DNA from 2 places in the Nocardioides sp. zg-1228 genome. Region 2 is predicted to be linked to the other one. Evidence: riboswitches for the same ligand, from Rfam matches in the RefSeq annotation. Region 2 holds a riboswitch; the other holds the start of a gene.

Region 1 (3,397 bases), 390 kb from region 2:
TGACGAGACCCCCGTGACCGGACCCGCAGCACTGCCCGAGCGGCTGCGCCTGCGTGTGGTCGCGATGGTGTCGGCCGTCCTGCCGTCGGTCACGCCGGTGCCCCCGGCGCTGCGCAAGGTCGCGGGCTTCGCGCCCGCCCGGCGTGCCCGGCTGGGTGCCGCCGCGATCTGGTCGGCGCTGGAGGACGGCGCGTTCCGCGAGCACGCGGCCGTCCAGGTCGCCGCGTTGCCGGCCGCACCCGACGACCCGATCGACGTCGCCGCGCGAGCGTGGTTGGCCAGGGAAGAAGGGTGGGAGGCCGTCGTCGCCGACGTCGCGGACTCCCTGGATCGCGACGAGGTCCGCGACGAGCAGGTCCAGGCCGAGCACGCGCGCCTGACCGCGCAGGTGGCCGCGCTCCAGGCAGAGCTGACCTCGGTGCGGGCCGAGCACCGCGAGGAGCTCGCGCGCGCCAAGGCCGACCACACGGTGCTGCGCCGGCGCCTCGGCGAGGCCCGGGGCGTGCTGCGCGCCGCGGAGGAGGCCCGCGACGCGGCCTACGCGGCCCGCGACGAGGCCATCGCGGCCGCCGAGGGGGCGACCCGCGCCGCCGAGGCCGACGTACGACGACTGCGCGCCCAGCTCGACGAGGCGGAGTCGGGTCTGGCGGCCAGCCGCCGTGACGCCCGATCCGACCGGGACGCCGCGACGGTCCGGGCCCGGCTGCTCCTCGACGCGGTCGTCGACGCTGCCACCGGCCTGCGCCGCGAGCTGGCCCTCCCGGCCGTTACGGGCAGTCCCGGAGACGCGGTCGAGTCGGCGCTCGCAGGCGTCGCCGGCCCGCCGGCCTCGAGTGCGCCTGCCACGCCGGCGCTCCTCGAGCAGACGCTGGGGATGCCGCGCGCGCGGCTGGTCATCGATGGCTACAACGTCACCAAGGAGAGGTGGCCGACAGCGAGCCTCGAGGCCCAGCGCAGCCGGCTGGTCGCGGCGTTGGGTGCGCTCGTGGCGCGGACCGGGGCGGAGACCACAGTGGTGTTCGACGCCGCTGAGTCCACGGTGCGCACGGCCATGCCGGCCCCGCGTGGCGTGAGGGTCGTCTTCAGCCCGCCGGGCGTCATCGCCGATGACGTGATCCGCCAGCTCGTCGCGGCCGAACCGCGGGGCCGCGTGGTCGTGGTGGTGACCGGCGACCGGGCGGTGGCGCGCGACGTGACCCGTGAGGGCGCCCGCACCATGCCCGTCTCGGCACTGCTCGCCCTCATCGGCTCCTAGCCCGACACGCCGGTGCGCCTCGGCGCCCCGCGGCGTTGTCGGTGGCCCCTGTCACCGTTCGGGACATGACGACACGGATCGATTGCGACACCTGCGTGGTGCGCGGGCTGCACTGCCACGACTGCGTGGTGACGGTGCTCCTCGGCCCGCCGCCCGAGCTGACCATCGACGACGACGAGAGGGCCGCGCTCGACGTGCTCGCCTCGGGAGGGCTGGTGCCGCCGCTGCGGCTGGTGGAGCCGGTGGCCGGCCCGGTCATCGAGTCGGCGTGAGGCTCGCCAGGACACGCTCGTCCCCGATTGCCCCGAAGATTGGCGACGGCTCCATGAGCGGCCTATGGTGTGGGCTGACGTCCGTGGCAGTGGGTCACCAGGCCCGCGCGGACGTCGCGCCGAGTCGTGGACCACACCCCCGCATCACCCGTGGTCCACGAGCCGGGGAACCACACTTCCCCTGGGGTGAATCCCCTGTGAGGCGTGTCGCGCGAGCGGCACGAGGAGCAGGGGTAGGCCAGTCGTGCCGAACCCGTCAGCTCACCTGGTAGGCGTACGACATCCCGAGGAGTTCCCCCGCTCGTGGCTCACACCCGCAAGCGAGTTGGTGCGACCGTTCTAGGTCTCTCCGCGATCGCTGCCATCGCCTTCGTGCCCGCGACCCCCGCGCAGGCCGACCCCGACATCGATGACGTGAAGGTCCGCGTCGACGACCTCTACCACGAGGCCGAGGCCGCCCAGGAGCGCCTGCACGACGCCCGCCTCGACCTGGCCGACCTCCGCCGCGACCTGCGCGGCCTCAAGGCCGACCAGGAGCGCCAGGACGAGCGGCTCGACGCCGTCCGCGACCAGGTCTCCGACGCGGTCGTGCGACAGCTCGAGGGCGAGGGCATCTCGACCATGGGCCAGATCGTCGTCTCCGAGGACCCGGGAGCCTTCCTCGACTCGCTCTCGACCATGTCGTCCTTCAACGACCTCCAGTCCTCGCTGCTGTCCGACTACGACACCGAGCTCCAGGCCCTGGAGATCCGCCGCGAGGCCACCAGCGACCGCACCGACGAGATCGCGGAGCTGACCGAGCAGCTGAGCGCCGAGAAGGACACCGTCGACGACAAGCTCGCCGAGGCCAAGGAGCTCCTCGCGGACCTCGAGGCCGAGGAGCGCGAGCGGATGCTCGCCTCGCGCAGCGCCACGGTGCGCACACCCAGCTCGGTGCCCGCCTCGGGTCGTGCCGCCGCGGCCGTGCAGTACGCCATGGCGCAGGTCGGCGACGCCTACGTCTACGGCGCCATGGGCGAGAACGCGTTCGACTGCAGCGGCCTGACCATGCGTGCCTGGGCGCAGGCGGGCGTGTCGCTCCCGCACTCCTCCAGCGCGCAGTTCGGCTCGGGCCCGCGGATCGCGGCGAGCGACCTGCAGCCCGGCGACCTGGTCTTCTACTACAGCCCGATCAGCCACGTCGGCATGTACATCGGCAACGGGATGATCGTCCACGCCGCCAACCCGGGCACCGGGGTCGTCGTCTCCGGCCTCCACTCGATGCCCTACGTCGGCGCGGTCCGCCCTGGCTGACACGCACCTCGCGAAGGCCGGTCGTCCACTCCTGTGGGCGGCCGGCCTTTCGCTGTGCCTGGTCGCCGCGATCGCGTTCGTCCTCGTGCGCGACGTGCGCCACGAGGTGACCCCGCCGCGGCCGGTGGGGGGGCCACGCGCGAGCCCGGCCGGCGCAGCCGCTGCCCTGGCGTCCTTCGTCGACGGCGTGGAGCAGCGCGACGCCGCCGCGCTCACGCGGCTCGCGCCCCCCGGAGTGCCTGCGGCCGAGGCCCTGCTGTCCGCCGTCGCGACCAACGCGCGGTCGCTCGTCCTCACCGAGGTCGGCGCGCGCTACGTCCGCCAGCGCGGCTCGGTGGCCGCGGACGGGTCGTGGACGGGGGTGGCCGAGCTGACGTGGCGGGTCCGGGGCTACGACGAGGCGCCGGCGCGCGCCGAGGTGCTGGTGCGCTTCGCGCCCGACGGCGCACGGCTCGGCATCGCCGGGTTCGGCGGCGAGGCGGGAGGTGGCGTCCGGCTGCCCCTCTGGCTGCGCGCGAAGCTGTCGGTGACGAGCTCGCCCGGGGTCCTCGTGATGGCCGAGGGGTCCCGCGGCGAG
Region 2 (3,397 bases):
GGCCTTGACGCGCTTGGCGATCTCGCCCAGCCGGGCGAAGAGGTTGTAGGGGGCCGAGCGGGAGGTGTCCCGGTAGACCCCGGCGTCGCCCTCGGTGATCCACGGGATCCCGGCACCGTTGATGCGCTTGATGGTGACGGCTGCGGCACCGCTGGTCACCACGGTGGCGCCCTCGGGCACGATCCCGATGTCGCTCGCGCGCATCGAGCGCACCGGTCCGATGGAGCCGGGCACCTGGGAGTAGTAGAACGCCGCCAGCCGGGTGTAGCCGCCCTCGACGAGCTCCTCGACGACCAGGTCGGCGGAGCCGAGCCCGACCTGCGGGGCGCTCGAGGACGTGTTGTCGACCTTGGTGACGAGGACCGGGTGCTTGGGCGCGTCGCCCTTGCGCTCCAGGCCGGTGAGGGGCCAGTAGCTCGGCTCCGGCGGGGCCTCGGTGGTCTCCGACGGGCTCGGCTCGGCCGAGGCCGATCCGCTCGTCGGCTCGTCGTCGCCGCCGCTGCACGCGGTGAGGACCAGCACGCTCGCTGCGAGCGTGGCGACGACGGCCCGGAAGGACGAGGTGGGACGACGGTGACGCACGGTGACTCCGATCGAACGGGGGTGCCGGGCCTGGGCCCGCGGGGGCATCTGGAAAGTCTGGAGGCGCGCCCTCCCTGATCGGGGAAGGCGCGCCACAGGGTAGATCAGCAGGAACTGCCTACCAATCCGAGCCTGTCGCCCGGGTGGCGGCCCGCTCAGGCGCGTCGCAGGGTGCCGCCGAACCAGCTCGGCGTCCAGGCCGTGGCGACCCGGACCCGCTGGCCGGTGCCGGGGGCGTGCAGCATCTGGGCCTTCCCGCCGACCCAGCGGAGGAAGATCGCAGCGTGGTAGACCCCGCCGCCGCCGTAGAAGAACATCAGGTCGCCGGAGCGCATGCTGCCCTTCGCGATGCGGCGGGCGTGGGCCGCCTGGGCGCGCGAGGTGCGGGGCACGGCGAAGCCGGCACGGCTGTAGCTGTAGCGGATCAGCCCGGAGCAGTCGAAGCGGTCCGGCCCGGCGGCGCCGTACGCGTAGGCGTCACCGCGCTGGCGCATGGCGATGTTGCGGGCGGCCAGCACCCGGCTGTCGACGCGGCGCTTGGCGCTGAGGCGCGCCGACGTGCGCGCGTGCTTGCGCGGGGTCCGCTTGGCGCTCCGGTCGTGGGAGCTCCGGTCCTGGGGACTCCGGTTCATGTCGTCGCTGGTGGTGCGCGTGCTGGTGGTGCGGTCGGACTGGCCGGCGCCCGGGGCGGCCGTGGCGGGCAGGGCGCTCATCGTCGATCCGGCGAGGCCGAGCCCGGCGAGGGCGAGCGCGCAGGCTCGCGCCACACGAGTGGTCGTAGGCATGGTTGTTCCTTTCCACGCCTGTGAGGTGAGCTGTCGGGCTAGGGCAGGAAGGTGCCCCGCCCCGTCCTCCGAGGGAGTCCGGTGGCTTCGCCCCGAGCCGGTCGACGACCGGCGCTGGAACCTGTGGGTCCCCCACTCCTGCCCTGGTGCTGTCGGGGGTGTCGTCCCGGCCGGGCAGGACTCGGCGTACTCCGGGACGGTTGGGTCTCTCGACCTCCTCCAACGTGACAGGACGACCGGGCAGATCCAAACCGGCCACGACCCCTGAGGCAGGGATCGTGGCCGATCTCACGCGGAGGAGGGGCTCAGCCCAGCTTGCGGCCCCCGTCGACGTACAACGTCTGACCGGTGATGAACGACGCCTCGTCGCTGCAGAGGAACGCCGCGGCCGCGGCGATGTCCTCGGGCTGGCCCACGCGCCGCACCGGGGTGGCCTCGGCGTTGAGCCGCTGCAGCTCCTCGGGCTCCATCTTGAGCCGGCGGGCGGTGGCGTCGGTCATCTCGGTGACGATGAATCCCGGTGCGATGGCGTTGGCGGTGATGCCGAAGGGGCCGAGCTCGATGCCCAGCGTGCGGGTGAGGCCCTGGATGCCCATCTTGGCGGCCGAGTAGTTGGCCTGGCCGCGGTTGCCCAGCGCCGAGACGCTGGAGAGGTTGAGGATCTTGCCGTACTTCTGCTCCACGAACCGCGACTGCGCGGCCTTGGTCATGTTGAAGACGCCCTTGAGGTGGACGTTCATCACGATGTCCCAGTCGTCCTCGGTCATCTTGAAGAGCAGGTTGTCGCGGGTGACGCCGGCGTTGTTGACCAGCACGTGGATGCCGCCGAGCTCGTCGACGACCCGCTGCACGGCGGCCTCGGCGGCGGCCGAGTCGACGACGTCGCAGCCGATGCCGACGGCGCGCGCACCCTCGGCGAGGTCGAGGCGGCCGGCGGCCTCCTGGGCGGCGGACTCGTCGAGGTCGAGGATCGCGATCGAGGCGCCCTCGCTCGCCAGGCGCTGCGCGATGCCGAACCCGATGCCTCGGGCGGCTCCGGTGATGACGGCTACGCGGCGGTCGAATCGACCCATCTCGTGACTCCTCAGGACTGGGCGGCTGTCTGTCGTGAGGGTAGTGCGTGGGCCGGGGCGGGGCTCCCCCGCGGTGGGGAGATCCGGTGCATCTCGCTCGCGCGCCGTCGTCCGGTGCCCTAGCCTGCCAGCCATGGCACGGGGCGACTTCCGCGGCGCGATGGGCGTCGCGGCCGCGATGGCGGTCGCCACGTGGGCGGTCGCCGCCACCCACGACCTGCCGGTGCGCGACCCCGACGGCGTCTCGGTCCCGACGTGGGTGCGGCTGCCGCTCATCGTGCTCCTCGCCGTCCTGCTCGACGCGGTGCCGCGGTGGGTGGCCGGTGCGCGGGCCACGCCCCGCCCGGGGGCGTGGACGGCCCTGCGCACCGTGCTCCGCGACCGCTGGACCCGCGACCAGGTGTGGTTCACGGTGAGCGGCCTCGCGGCCTGGTACGTCTCCTACGTCGCCTTCCGCAACCTCAAGGGCTATCTCCCCTTCGTCGACGACCGGCTGTGGGACACCGAGCTGGCGCGCCTCGACCGGCTGCTCTGGCTGGGTCACGACCCCGCCGGCGTGCTGCACGACGTGCTCGGCACCGGGTGGGCGGCGTGGGTGCTGTCCGGCGTCTACGTGCTGTGGATCGGGCTGGTGCCGGCGGCGCTGGCGATCGCGCTGGTGTGGACCCGGCGCTCGGCCGCGGGCGCGCTCTACGTCACGGCGGTGTCGTTCAACTGGATGCTCGGCGTGGCGGTCTACTACCTGGTCCCCTCGCTCGGCCCGGTCTACTCGCGGCCCCAGCAGTTCGCCGACCTGCCCCACACCTTCAACACCGACGTGCAGGACCTGCTGCTCAGCGACCGCGTCGCCGTGCTGGCCGGAGCCTGGGACACCCGCGCCGTGCAGACGGTGGCGGCGTTCGCGTCCCTGCACGTGGCCATCACGGTGACCACCTGCCTGGTGATGGAGCTGTTGCG

Evidence for each region. Region 2 has a riboswitch for cyclic di-AMP ahead of JX575_RS13940 (C40 family peptidase). Riboswitches for the same ligand answer to the same signal wherever they lie in the genome.
Region 1: another riboswitch for cyclic di-AMP. It lies ahead of JX575_RS12080 (C40 family peptidase); the one in region 2 lies ahead of JX575_RS13940 (C40 family peptidase).

What each region holds. Positions count from the first base shown of each region.
Region 1 is NZ_CP070961.1:2,502,368-2,505,764, reverse strand. Features, by position in the region: gene JX575_RS12095 (hypothetical protein) at 1-3, shown strand, start outside; gene JX575_RS12090 (NYN domain-containing protein) at 14-1,255, shown strand; gene JX575_RS12085 (hypothetical protein) at 1,321-1,527, shown strand; cyclic di-AMP (ydaO/yuaA leader) riboswitch at 1,645-1,804, shown strand; gene JX575_RS12080 (C40 family peptidase) at 1,831-2,820, shown strand; gene JX575_RS12075 (hypothetical protein) at 2,906-3,397, shown strand, end outside.
Region 2 is NZ_CP070961.1:2,892,679-2,896,075, forward strand. Features, by position in the region: gene JX575_RS13935 (DUF3048 domain-containing protein) at 1-582, opposite strand, end outside; gene JX575_RS13940 (C40 family peptidase) at 738-1,367, opposite strand; cyclic di-AMP (ydaO/yuaA leader) riboswitch at 1,371-1,564, opposite strand; gene fabG (3-oxoacyl-ACP reductase FabG) at 1,673-2,440, opposite strand; gene JX575_RS13950 (phosphatase PAP2 family protein) at 2,574-3,397, shown strand, end outside.